Regions from separate parts of the Paenibacillus sp. JL3B1040 genome, predicted to be linked through region 4. Evidence: predicted binding sites of a transcription regulator. Region 4 holds the regulator's gene; each other region holds the start of a gene.

Region 1 (3,211 bases), 2.9 Mb from region 4:
TTGGCCGCGTCTTCAACCGTGTCAGCCTTGTAGAGCAAGCCTTGCTTGATCAATTGATCGTATTCGTCCTTATGGACTTCATGGGTTTTGCTGATATCGGCGATTTCCTGATTCCAGAATTGATAGGTATAGCCGCCGGTTTGGGCCAAAATGGCCTTGGAAATGACGTCGCGGCGCTCCAGCTCTTCAACGAAACGTTTCCCTTCCTGGTTGATCAGAATAGCGCCGTCGAAGCGGGAATCGGCGACAAGGGAGATTACGCCCGTTTCCGGATTGCAGATGGGGTAGGTTTGAATATTCTGCATGTTGGTCAACTTGGCGCCTATGGCTTCCGCCATGACGATCCCGTCTCCGGTTGAGCCCGGCGTATCCGTGGACATATATTTTTCATCCAATTCCGGATTGTACTTCTTGCGCATCTCCACGTTGGAACCAAACCCGCCGGTGGCAAGCACGACGCCTTTGTTCGCATGGAAGGTAATTTTGTCGCCGGATCCGGAGGTTGCAGTAACCCCTGTAACTTTCCCTTGGTCATTCGTCAGCAGCGATTCGGCCTTCATGTTGGTCTTGATCGTGATTTTGTCCGCGTCGGTCTTGGCTTTCAGCTTGGTGATCAATTCGGCGCCCGTATGACCGACCGGAATCAAAGCGCGCTTCCTGGAGTGTCCGCCGAATTGGAACAGGTTATCCGGCAGGAATTCAACTTTGATCTCGTCACGCAGCCACTCCGCGGAAGCGAGCGCGTTATCGGCCAGGATGCGCACCATTTCGGGCGAGCCAAGATGGTCCCCGCCCTTCAACGTGTCTTCATAGAACAAGTCCGCGGTATCGTCATCAATGCCAAGCGCGCGCTGAACCCAGTTATCGGGGGCGTTCATCTCCCCGCCGGAGATCAAGGTGTTGCCCCCGACAGTCGGCATTTTCTCCAAAAGAACAACGCTCGCTCCCGCCTGCTTGGCCTCAATCGCCGCACTGAATCCGGCGCCGCCCGCGCCGATCACGACAACATCGTAGGTTTGCTCAGCCTCTTCCTGGTTTTGTCCCGTGCTTGAAGCCGCCCCGGCAGCAGCCAGCGTAAGGCCGGACTTCGTGATCGCGTCCTGAATCGCCTCAAGATAGCCATTGCTGGTTACGGTCGAGCCGCTAATCGCATCGACTTCGGCGCTGTTCGCCGCTATCACAACCTCCTTAAGCTGTGTATATACAGGTTCGGCGAGCACTTCATTTTCCTTCTGCTCAACCACTTTGATATCCGTGATTTGGTTGTCCGCGAAAGTAACCTCGACCTTGATATCCCCGTGTTTTCCTTGACCGATCCCCTCCACGACCCTCGTTCCGCCAGCATCGGAGGTGACCGCATCTTTCTCTGCGCAAGCTGCCAGCATGAGCATGAGGCCGACAACCAACAGAATCGATACCAGCTGTTTGGTGTAAGTACGCATCGTCCCTTCCATTACCTCCTTCAAAAGATTCAGAATGCATCAGCCCATAAAAGGCCTGGACATGAATGGGCATTCATGTGAAAATATGCACAATGAATATTATAGAGTCGTCGGGACGTGATGTATTTGCACATTCCGGTCTTTTTTTATCTTATTCGGACGTTATGCAAAAAAAAGTTTTGGGGAGGCCTTGACCGCCGATGAATTCCATCCAAAGCAAGTCGGCGCTCTATGCGGGCGGCTGCTTTATATTATTGTTTATGGCGCTGCTCGTCGCGATTTACATGGAGATGAATCATACCGTCGTTCCTTTGAATAAAAGCTTAACCCAGCAGGTCGTCAATGCACGGAGCGATCAGATTAATTATTGGTTCAACCAGCGCATCGGCGAGATCGACATGCTCGCTTCCCTGGCTTCCGACCATGAATGGACGCGGGAAGAACTGCTTCGGGAAATTCGCAAGTTTGAAGCCAAAAAAGAGGAGGAATACGAGTCCATTCGCGTTGTTGACGACCAGGCCCGTTCGTGGTCGCTCCAGGACCGCCCCTTTTCGATCCTTGCCAGGCCGTATTACCGGAGCATGCTCGAAGCCAATGCCGATTATGTGGTGAGCGATCCGATTATTTCCAAAGCAAACGGCGCAGAGATTGTTGTCATTTTATATAAGGTCAATCCATCGGTAAACAAGGAGGTCGTCTATATTGCTGCCGCCGTTTCCATTGAGAAAGTGAAGGAGATTGCGCAGGATATTGCCCTGTACGACCGATCCGGACAGCTCATTGTCGATTCCCGGGTTCCGTCGAAGGGGAGCGCGGATGGCGCACAAACGATGCAAACTTCCGCAAAGGAAAAGCTCAGCTTGTTTGAAGCTCCGATTCAAAGTGTGCAGGGCTGGAAGCTGGTGCTTGAGGTGCCCGACTCGCAGCTGTCGCTGGCGGTCATGAAGACCCAGCGAACGGCATTGCTTGTAGGCGTTCTGGTCGGCGGCGTATTTATCGTTTTGCTTACCTTGCTTACCTCATCCATCATCCGGCCGATACGCTCCTTGGGCCTGGTGATGAAACGTGTACAGGAAGGCGATCAGAGTATTCGCGCCGAGGAGTCGCGCAAGGATGAAATCGGCGATCTGGGACGGAGCCTTAACGAAATGCTTGTTCAGTTGTATCGTGCGGAGCAGGAGAGGAAGGAGATGGAGCTCAAGCTTGTTTATGAGCGGATCAAGCCGCATTTTTTGTACAATACGCTGGACACGATTCAGTGGATGGCTCGGGATTACGGTGCGGACAATGTCGTGGAAATGGTTGAGGCGTTAAGCACTTATTTTCGGCTCGGTCTAAGTTCCGGAAGCCCCTATATTCCACTGGAGCAGGAATTTCATCATATTGAGAGCTATCTTCATATTCAATGCGTGCGCTATGAAGAGATTCTGGATTACGAGCTGCGCTATGACGCGGAGCTGCTGCGGTGCAAGGTGATCCGTTTTATGCTTCAACCGCTGGTGGAGAATGCGATTTATCATGGAATCAAGCCTTTGGGAGATCAAAAATACACGATATCGATCCTGGCCTATCATGAGGCACCGTATATCGTTATTCATGTCGTGAATAATGGAGCCCTGATTCCGGCGGAGAAGCTGGATCGGATCAACCGGGCGCTGCAAGAGGACAAGTACGACAGTTCCGCGACAGGCTTCGGGCTGTATAGCGTCAATCATCGGATCCGCCTGGCGTTTGGCGAAGCTTACGGACTTACGGTCTGCAGCGAAAAA
Region 2 (3,211 bases), 1.5 Mb from region 4:
GGCAGAGACAGCTTGTCCGCCAACGCCTTCACCTCCCGGCTCGTCCCGAAGCCCCCGGTGATCAGCACGCCGGCGCCCTGCTCCAAGGCCAGCGAGTGGGCATTGTCGCGGTTTCCGATAATCAGCAGGCTGCCGGCGTCGATGTACCTTGCCATGGCATCGATTTTCATCGCGCCGATCACGTATTTGTTCAGCGTTTTATCCAATCCTTCCGCGCCGCCAAGCACATGCCCCTCCACGATATCGACCACGTCGCCAAAGGTTAGCTGGTCGGAGATGTTCCTCGGCTTCTTCTCCACGCGAACCGTGCCGATCCGCTCCTTCGTTATGACGATCCCGAGGTTCTCCGCTTCCTTCACGGCCCGGTAGGCCGTGCCTTCGCTAACGCCCAGCGCTTTGGCCAGCTTGCGCACGGATATTTTCGTCCCGATCTTCAGTCCCTCGATATGCTGGAGCAGCTGTTCGTGTTTTGTGACGCTTTCTTCCGGTCCCTCCAACTGTTATACCCCCTTGCCCGAATCTGTACTATTCTGTATCCATTATACACCTTCACGCGTAGGTCATCCAGACGACGGCCAGGACGATAACAGAATAGACAATTTCCAGCATGCCGGACTGCTTCACCGTGATTTTCGTCCGCGGAAACCAGACGGCTCGGGCCAGCAGGACAAGCGCAGCCAGTTGCAATGCCGGAGACAGAAAGCATAACGCGAGAAACGCCAGCAGCAGATGGTAAACGACGGAGTAGACGTAGAAACGCTTATTGTTCCGTTCGCGAATGATCGTTTTAACGTAATAAGCCGTGCCGATGAAATACCCCGTACTGATCAGGAACAATTCCGTCGCTAAGCGTAGATCGGTACCTCCTCCCAGATGATAGGAGATAAACACCATCAGGCTGAATTGCACGATCGCCGCAATGTCATTCAGCAAGGCGCGTTCGCGTTTTCGCTTGGCGTAGAGGGCATTCACCGCAAATAAGGGGACGAACAGGAGCGACATCGCAAGAACTGCGGGACGGAGCAGGACCAGAAGGAGCGCCGCCGGGACCAGCAGCGCCCCATAGAATAGCAACGGCTTGCGGTAGCGGGCGGCTTTGGCTTTTCCCGTCCGAATCCATTGCAGCAAAGGGAACATAAACAAATAGATCAGAAGCCAGCAAACAAACAGCAATCCGTGGATCGCCCCGGGGGAAGAGGCGAGCATACCGAACAGAAACGGGACGACAAGCATGGCCCAGGCCCCGTGCTGGTTGGGAATGAAATCTCGGATACGCACGTGATCGGTTCCTCCTTCAGCTTCAAGTTAAGCTTAAATTACGGACATTATAATCAGCCGGCAAGGTCGCCCCAGTGACAGGAATCACTGGAAACATGACGGCTTCCGGACAAATCCGCGGAGAACTTTTCGCCGCCGCGCAACTTGTGACTGATATCACAATCCCTATCCGTTCCGTTGATATAATGAGGTCGAATCGTTAAATTTTTAACTTTAGGAGGACTTCCCATGAGTCAATTCAAAGCTACCGTCAACGCCACCGAGTACCCGCCGCAGCTCAAGCATAAGACGATTTTTGCCGCGTTTAATTCCTTGGAGCCGGGGGAAGCGATGCTGCTCGTCAACGACCACGACCCGGTGCCGCTCCGCTTTCAGTTCGAAGCGATGCATCCCGGCGGTTTTACTTGGGAGTACATTGAGCAAGGGCCGGAGACGTTCCGGGTGAAAATCGGCAAAAACTAAAGCAGGGGGAATGCCCTATGGCTAAGATTACGGTTATCGACGACAAGACGATCAAAATCGCCGTGGAGCTGGAAGATGCCTTGCGCATGATTGAAGAAGCGGAGAGCAACCTCGAACGCTACGCGGGCGAGATCCTTACGATCGCCGAGAAAATGCCGGAATTTCAATATACGTATTTCTGTTTCTATGCCTACGATACCTCCACCCTGTTCGAAAAAATGCTGGGGATCGATCCGAAGCAGTATTTGTCCTTCTCCCTGGATGCGCCGGACTCGTTCTTCTATACGTTATATGGCGGCATGAAGGGACTTAGCGCTGCGGCGCGATTATGCCAAGCCTTCACGGCCGAACGGACCGATGTGGAGGTGAAGGCATAATGTCAAGCCGCATCGTTGAACTCGACGTTCGTCCGCTGCTTCGCCAAGGCGAAGAACCGTTCAGTGCGATTATGGACACGGTCGGGAAGCTGGAAGCGGGCGACAGCTTCGTTCTGCACGCCACCATGAAACCCGTTCCGCTTCTGAAGGTGTTGGAGACCAAGGGCTACAGCCATGTTTGCGAACAACTGGCAGAGGATCATTGGAAAGTGACGTTTGAACCGATCCGATAATGGGGATGATGCTGAAAAGGAGGCCGTTCGGCCTCCTTTTTTGCGTTGTGATGGACGATGCGCTATTTCTCTTTCCCCGAATACCCCGGGGGAAGATAGGAGCAATACGGATCGCTTTCCAAATAATCGCCCGTGACCGCGTAGGCCCTGGCTCTGGAGCCGCCGCACAGCTCCTTGAATTCGCAAGCGCCGCACTTGCCTTTAAGCAGCGATTTGTCTCTTAGCTCCCGCAGGATCGGCGAATTCCGGTAGATGTCCGTAAGCGAGGATTCCCGGACATTCCCGCAGCTGACCGGCAGGAAGCCGCTGGGGTAAACGTCGCCGACATGGCTGATGAACACGAAGCCGTCCCCGTCGTTTACCCCTTTGGGGGAACGGCCGAGCACGTCCCTGCGTTTTGGGGCTGCCGCGGCGCCCCCCGCGGAATCCGCGTTCAGCTTCTGCTGCTGCATCAACACGCGGCGGTAATGAGGCGCTTCTGTCGCTTTGATGCCGTAAGGCATCTCCCGCTGCATCTGAGCCAGCCAAACCATCACCTGTTCATGCTCTTCCGGGGAGATCATGTCCTTCACCATGCCCCGCCCCGTCGGCACAAGGAAAAACACGCTCCACAGTACGGCGCCCATCCCTTTGACCGTTTCCGCGATGCGCGGCAGGTCGCTCAGGTTATAGCGGGAGACGGTAGTGTTGATCTGAATCGGGATTTCCAGCTGCTGCAAATATTCGATCCCTCTCATCGTCATCCCGAAAGAACCCGGTGTGCCGCGGAAATGGTCATGGATCTCCGCCGTCGAGCCGTCGAGGCTGAATGCCCAACGGGATAGGCCGACCTCCTTCGCTTTGCTTACGGCGGACAAGGTA
Region 3 (3,211 bases), 160 kb from region 4:
TATCTGGATCGCAGCGGATGGACCCTAAGTGCTTCTTCCAGCTCGGAAGGCGTCGAGCGCCTTGTGGACGGCGATTTGTCCACCCGCTGGTCTACGGGACGTTTGCAAGCCCCCGGCGATTGGCTGCAAATCGACCTGGGCTCGGAGAAAACGTTTGATACCTTGTTCATGAACTCCGGCACGAATTGGGGAGATTATGCGCATGGTTACGAGGTTTACGTCTCGGCTGACGGTGAGAAATGGAATGAACCGGTAGCCGCCGGCAACGGAACATCGCCCAGCTTGGCGGTGTCCCTAAATAAGCAGCAAGCCCGCTACGTAAAGATTGTGCTGACGGTATCGGCGGACAGCTGGTGGTCGATTTCCGAGCTCAAGCTGGCCGAATTCGGCGCTCAGGCGCCGGTAACGCCGCCGCCTGCAACCGGTTCGCTTGAGGATCGAACCGGTTGGGTCGTGACCGCCTCCTCCGCACAGGGGCAGGATGTAACCGCAAATATGCTGGACGGCGATCGCGACACGCTCTGGACGAACGGCCGCGAGCAGACAAGCGGCCAATGGGTGGAGGTGGATTTGGGTGCGGTGCATCGCTTTGATTCTGTCGTGCTTGACCCCGGCAACGCCGGGGAGGATTACCCTCGCTCGTATCGGTTATATGTTTCTAACGACGGAGAGAACTGGGGGGATCCGGTTATCGGCGGTATAGGACAGCCGGGGCGCTTGTCGATCACTTTCCCGACGCAAACCGCCCGTTACCTGAAGCTGATGCAAACCGGCGAAGCCAACCGTTGGTGGTCGATCGCCGAGCTATACGTAAATAATTACGGCATCGGCAAGCAAAAAGAACTGACGCCCGACGGTTGGGCCGTCACGGCTTCCTCCGGCGACGGCATGGAGGCCATGCTGGACGGCGCCGAGGGCACCCGCTGGACGAGCGGCCGCGAGCAAACCGGCGGCGAATGGTTCCAGCTCGATTTGGGCGCCGCGCAACCGGTCGATCAGATCGTGATGGACAGCACACAAAGCCCCGAGGACTATGCGCACGGCTATGAGGTGTATACCTCCCTGGACGGCGAGACCTGGGGAAGTCCCGTCGCTTCGGGGACCGGCAATGGTCCGATGGTGACGGCAGCCTTCCCGCTGCAGACGGCACGCTTCCTAAAAGTCGTACAGACGGGCACGGATTCCCACTGGTGGTCGATTCATGAAGTGAAGGTATATACGGCGGATCCAACGCCTTGGGTGCCGGAACCAAAGGACGGGGACGAGGGGTTCCCGAATGAACTGGACCGCACGGGCTGGACGGTGACGGCTTCGACTTACGACAACGTCTCGGCCCTGTTGGACGCCGATCTAGGCAGTCGCTGGACGTCCGGGGAGGGACAAACCCCCGGCCAGTGGATTCAGATCGATTTGGGCCGCGAGCGGTACTTCAGCCGGTTGAGCATGGACTCGGGCGACAGTGCCAACGATTATGCCCGCAGCTTCCAGGTCCTCGTCTCCGAGGACGGCGAGAACTGGAGGACGGTTGCGGAGGAGTCCGGTACGAGCAAGCATATCGTGACGACATTCCCTCAGCAAAGCGCCCGGTACGTGAAAATCGTGCAAACCTCCGCAACACCCGAGTGGTGGTGGTCGATTGCCGAAATGAACTTTTATCGCTAATCAAACGACGATGAGTCGACGCAGCTCCCGGACGGAAATCTCCGTAGCCGGGAGCTGTTTATTTGGCATGAACAAACTTTAGGGGGGAATTTCAATAGTGAACAAGCTGTGACACGGAATGTGAAAAATCGCACATTAATAGTGAAATAAATCACATTATGCAATTCCACTTTTTTTTATAATTCAAACTGAAGATAAAAACAGGAGGGAAATCAAATGAAAATGGTCAAAGGTTTGGTCGTAGCGGGGATTGCGGCGGCGCTGCTGGCGGGTTGCGGTTCGAACAGCGACAATTCGGCGGCAAACACTAATAAGCCCGCTGAACAAGCGGACGTTACGGCAACGGCATCGCTCGTAAACCAAGCGGACGCGTTCGTGAACGCGGTCGGCGAGAAGGGCACTTGGATCATCGCGATCCTGAACGACTTGACGGTTGACAAGGACGTAGTGGTAGCCGGCGAATTCCATGACAAGAACGACGCTTCGAAAGACATCTATCGCAAAATCGCTTTGTATACCCAGGACGAAGATCACAACATCACCGCTTCGTTTACTTTGACCGTTCCTAAACTGACGGTACAAAGCGAAAACCTGAGAATTCAAGGCGGCACCGTGAAAGGCGACGTCTATGTCGAAGCCAACGGGTTCAACCTGGACAAAACGGCTACGATCGACGGTAACTTGTACTTTGCGAACGCGGAAGTGCAAGCCAGCGCGAAAATCGACGGTAAAGTTACGGGCGCAACGGAAGTGAAATAAACCGAAACTAGCTTAATGAAGGCCAGCCGAATAAGGTTGGCCTTGTTTTACACCAAGAAGGACTTTACGAATACATAAACTCCAAAACCGAGGATCGCAACGCCGCTTATTTTGCATGAGAAATAATAGAAACCGCTTGGCTCCGCTTCACGTACCCAAATTCCCCGCAAAGAGAGATGAAACAATACGTTCTGCAGCTTCTCGTAACGGAACAGGCACCATCCGAAGATCATGAGGATAAAAGAACTATAATAGAGGAGCAAACTCCCCTGCTTGGCGTGATACTCGGGAAAAGCCGCCCTGACGATCATGCCGGGGCTGTACAAGCCTACTTTATCGTCAAAAGGCTGAGGAACGCCATTAATACTCCATGATATTTCAGGGATCGTCTCGCCTTGATCGCTTGTTCCCACTAACATTTCTCCATAGCTGTCCACATTGAAACGCTCCCCGGACGGATAAATCACCTCATAACGGGGAACCGGCGTTGCTTCAAGCACGTTTACCGCGTAATTTTGCTGGTCAATCCTCACCTGTTTGCGGTAGATGTCGCCGTCGTTCAGCACGACGATCCGTTGGCCGCCGGAGGAACGATACGTAGCTTGCCGGCTATTTTGCTGATCCAGCCTGAATTTGTTCCCATGCATGTAAAATACCGATTCCGAAAAATAAGGTGCCGACCAAACGCTGAGGCCCGCGATCACGAGGAATATGATCAGAAGCCGGATCAGCGTAGGTCTGATCCACCGGGATGTCCAAGGTTTCAAACGCACCGCTTTTCCTCCCATAA
Region 4 (3,211 bases):
GCATCTTGGCATTCATATGAAATATTTTACGGTCGTCCATACGCTGACCCGGTTGTTCAAAGACAGCAAGACGGGGCAACTGGCGAATCTTCGGAGCTCGCTTGAGGCGTCAGCGGCGGAGAAAGCTTCGGAATGGTGCTCGGTGATCGACGGCATTTATCCGACGCTGGTGGATGTGAAGGAAAGCTGGGACAAGCTCAGCGAGTTGCTGTTCAGTTTGATGCCGGACCGCAGCGACGCGGCGCCCGGCGATCCCGGTCAATTCGTGTACCGGCTATTACCGGCCCGTAAGCCGAAGGAATGGGAGGTGCTCGCCGCGCTTGAGAACCAGATTTATGTGGGGCTTGGCGATGTGCTGCGCAAAGGGGAGCGTCTCTTGTCCGACATTCGGGAGGAGCAGGACGATTATGCAGCGGAGAGCTTGCTTACCGACATCAGTGGTCTGTTCAAAGATTTGGCGGGAGAACGGGAAGCTTTGCGTTTCTTCATGAAGCTGGACAACCAAGACACGGTCTACTGGATGGAAGCCAACGGGAACTACCGCAGCCGTTCGCTGCAAATGTACGCGGTGCCGATCGACGTCAGCGCCCAGTTGAAGGAATTTTTCTTCGACCGGAAAAAAAGCGTCGTCATGACGTCCGCGACTTTGTCGGTCGATAAGTCGTTCCAATATATGATCGAGCAGTTGGGCTTGACCGAGGCGGCGGAAGAGGACCGGCTGATCACGGCGATGTTGCCGTCCCCGTTCAATTACCGGGATCAGGCGCTGCTGGTCATTCCGCGCGATTTTCCGAGCGTGAAGGGCAGCGTGGGGGACGACCATTTCATCCTGACACTGGTGCAGTCGCTGGCCGATGCTGCCGTGGCGACGCAAGGACGGATGCTGGTGTTGTTTACGTCCTACCGGATGCTGAGACAGGTATACGATCCGCTGAAAGAGCTGCTTTCGGCAGAGGGAATCACCGTCATCGGTCAAGGGATGGACAGCGGCAGCCGCACCAAGCTGACCCGGCGCTTCCAGGGCCAAAACGCATCGGTGCTGCTGGGGACGAGCAGCTTCTGGGAAGGGGTGGACATCCCGGGCGAGGCATTGACGAGTCTGGCGATCGTGCGCCTGCCTTTTCAGCCGCCAAACCATCCGCTGGTGGAAGCCAAAAGCGAACGGCTGCAGCGGGAGAAAAAAAATCCGTTCATGAAGTTGTCCGTCCCGCAAGCGGTTATCCGTTTCAAGCAGGGCTTCGGACGGCTCGTTCGCTCGTCGCAGGATCGGGGCATCGTAATCGTGTATGATACCCGCATCCTGGAATCCTATTACGGGAAATACTTCTTGTATTCATTGCCGGGTCCGAAGATGGAGCATATGCCGATGAGCCAGATGGTGCCACGCATCTCGGAATGGTTGAATCCCGATGAATAAACCGTTTCATATCTTGGTTTGAAGAATAGGGGGAACGAAGTATGAAGTCAGAGAAAATTTCGGACGCCGTCGTCCGCAGGCTGCCGGTTTACCTGCGCTTTTTGAACGAACTGAGCCGCCGCGAGGTCCCGACGGTATCATCGCAGGAGCTGGGGCAAAAACTCGATCTGAATCCGGCGCAAATCCGCAAGGACTTGGCTTATTTCGGCGATTTCGGCCGAAAGGGCATCGGTTACGACGTCGCTTATTTGATTGAAAAAATTCAGCAAATTCTCAACCTGGACCAGCAGATCAACGTGGCGCTCGTCGGTGCCGGTAACCTGGGCCAAGCCTTGTCGAATTATAACGCGTATCTGAAGGATAATATGAAAATCGTCGCGGTGTTCGACGCCTCGCCGGCGAAGATCGGCACCCAGATCAACAACATTACGATCCAGCCGATCGAGGAACTGGTGGATACGGTCAGAAAGAACAACATTCGCATCGGCATCATTACCGTGCCGGATACGGAAGCCCAGCGCGTAGCGGACGAATTGGTTGCCGCCGGCATTGGCGCGATTCTGAACTTCGCACCTACGATTCTGAAAGTTCCGCCGGAAGTGCGGATCCATGCCGCCGATTTCACCACAGACCTGCTCAGTTTGGCGTATTATCTGGAGAACGGAAAGGAACAAGCATCGTATGAGTCGTAAATGGTTGATCAAGAACGGAACGTTTGCCGTACTGGAAACGAATCGTCCCGTGATTCACGGATATATGCTCGTTGAGGGCGACACCATCACCTATATCGGCGAAGCGCGCCCGGAAGGTGTGGAAGGCGCCGAAACATTTGATGGCAAAGGGATGTTGTTCCTCCCTGGACTGATCAACACCCATGGACATGCAGCCATGTCGCTGCTTCGCGGCTACGGGGATGACATGGTGCTGCAGACCTGGCTGCAGGAAAAAATGTGGCCGATGGAAGCCAAGTTTACCGCCGCTGATATCTATGCCGGTACGGCATTGTCTGTCCTGGAAATGCTTAAGGGCGGCACGACAACGTTCCTGGATATGTACGATCATATGGACGAAGTCGCCAAGGTCGTGGAGGAATCCGGCATTCGCGCCGTGCTGATGCGCGGAGCAATCGGGTTATGCTCACCGGAGGAGCAAGAGCAGAAGCTGAAAGAAGCGATCGCGTTTGCCCGGAACTGGCACGGTAAAGCGGAAGGCCGCATCACCACGATGATGTCGCCGCATGCGCCCTACACCTGCCCGCCGGCTTTCATCGAGAAATTCGTGCAAGCCGCGCATGATCTGGACTTGCCGATGCACACGCATATGTCGGAGACGCGTGCCGAAGTGGAGCAAAACGAGAGTGATTACGGCGACCGTCCTGTGGAACATTTGCGGAAGCTGGGCATGTTCTCGCGTCCGACGCTGCTCGCCCATGCCGTGCATTTGACGGACGAGGAGATCGACGTTTTGGCGGCGCATGACGTTGCGATCTCGCATAACCCGGGCAGCAACCTGAAGCTGGCCAGCGGTGTGGCTCGCGTGCCGAAGCTGCTGCAAAAAGGCGTGATCGTCTCGCTGGGGACGGACAGCGCCGCCAGCAACAACAACCTGGACATGCTGGAGGAGATTCGCTTGGCCGCGCTGATCCATAAAGGCGTATCCGGGGATCCGACGGCGGTGCCCGCGTTGGAAGCGCTCAAGATGGGGACGGAATACGGCGCAAAGGCGGTCTTTTTGCCGAATACCGGGAAGCTTGCGGCAGGCATGAAGGCGGATTTCATCGCCTTGAATACGGAG

The links. The regulator Rex, encoded in region 4, represses fermentation and respiration genes when NADH is low (regulators of the CRP and FNR family bind a similar motif). The targets are predictions, from matches to a motif close to TTGTGAAATATTTCACAA.
Region 1: a site for Rex is predicted at 1,518-1,535, ahead of ACZF99_RS01460 (flavocytochrome c). Genes of this name have one in related genera too.
Region 2: a site for Rex is predicted at 1,423-1,440, ahead of ACZF99_RS07685 (DUF2249 domain-containing protein). Genes of this name have one in related genera too.
Region 3: a site for Rex is predicted at 1,802-1,819, ahead of ACZF99_RS14005 (polymer-forming cytoskeletal protein). Genes of this name have one in related genera too.

The regions. Positions count from the first base shown of each region.
Region 1 covers NZ_CM169317.1:315,389-318,599, forward strand. The annotation lists gene ACZF99_RS01460 (flavocytochrome c) at 1-1,454, opposite strand, end outside; gene ACZF99_RS01465 (histidine kinase) at 1,643-3,211, shown strand, end outside.
Region 2 covers NZ_CM169317.1:1,731,945-1,735,155, reverse strand. The annotation lists gene ACZF99_RS07695 (DRTGG domain-containing protein) at 1-497, opposite strand, end outside; gene ACZF99_RS07690 (YwiC-like family protein) at 550-1,278, opposite strand; gene ACZF99_RS07685 (DUF2249 domain-containing protein) at 1,507-1,740, shown strand; gene ACZF99_RS07680 (hypothetical protein) at 1,758-2,117, shown strand; gene ACZF99_RS07675 (DUF2249 domain-containing protein) at 2,117-2,350, shown strand; gene ACZF99_RS07670 (TIGR04053 family radical SAM/SPASM domain-containing protein) at 2,413-3,211, opposite strand, start outside.
Region 3 covers NZ_CM169317.1:3,105,684-3,108,894, reverse strand. The annotation lists gene ACZF99_RS14010 (discoidin domain-containing protein) at 1-1,662, shown strand, start outside; gene ACZF99_RS14005 (polymer-forming cytoskeletal protein) at 1,879-2,421, shown strand; gene ACZF99_RS14000 (DUF6199 family natural product biosynthesis protein) at 2,469-3,194, opposite strand.
Region 4 covers NZ_CM169317.1:3,263,849-3,267,059, reverse strand. The annotation lists gene dinG (ATP-dependent DNA helicase DinG) at 1-1,417, shown strand, start outside; gene ACZF99_RS14695 (redox-sensing transcriptional repressor Rex) at 1,459-2,109, shown strand; gene ACZF99_RS14690 (amidohydrolase) at 2,099-3,211, shown strand, end outside.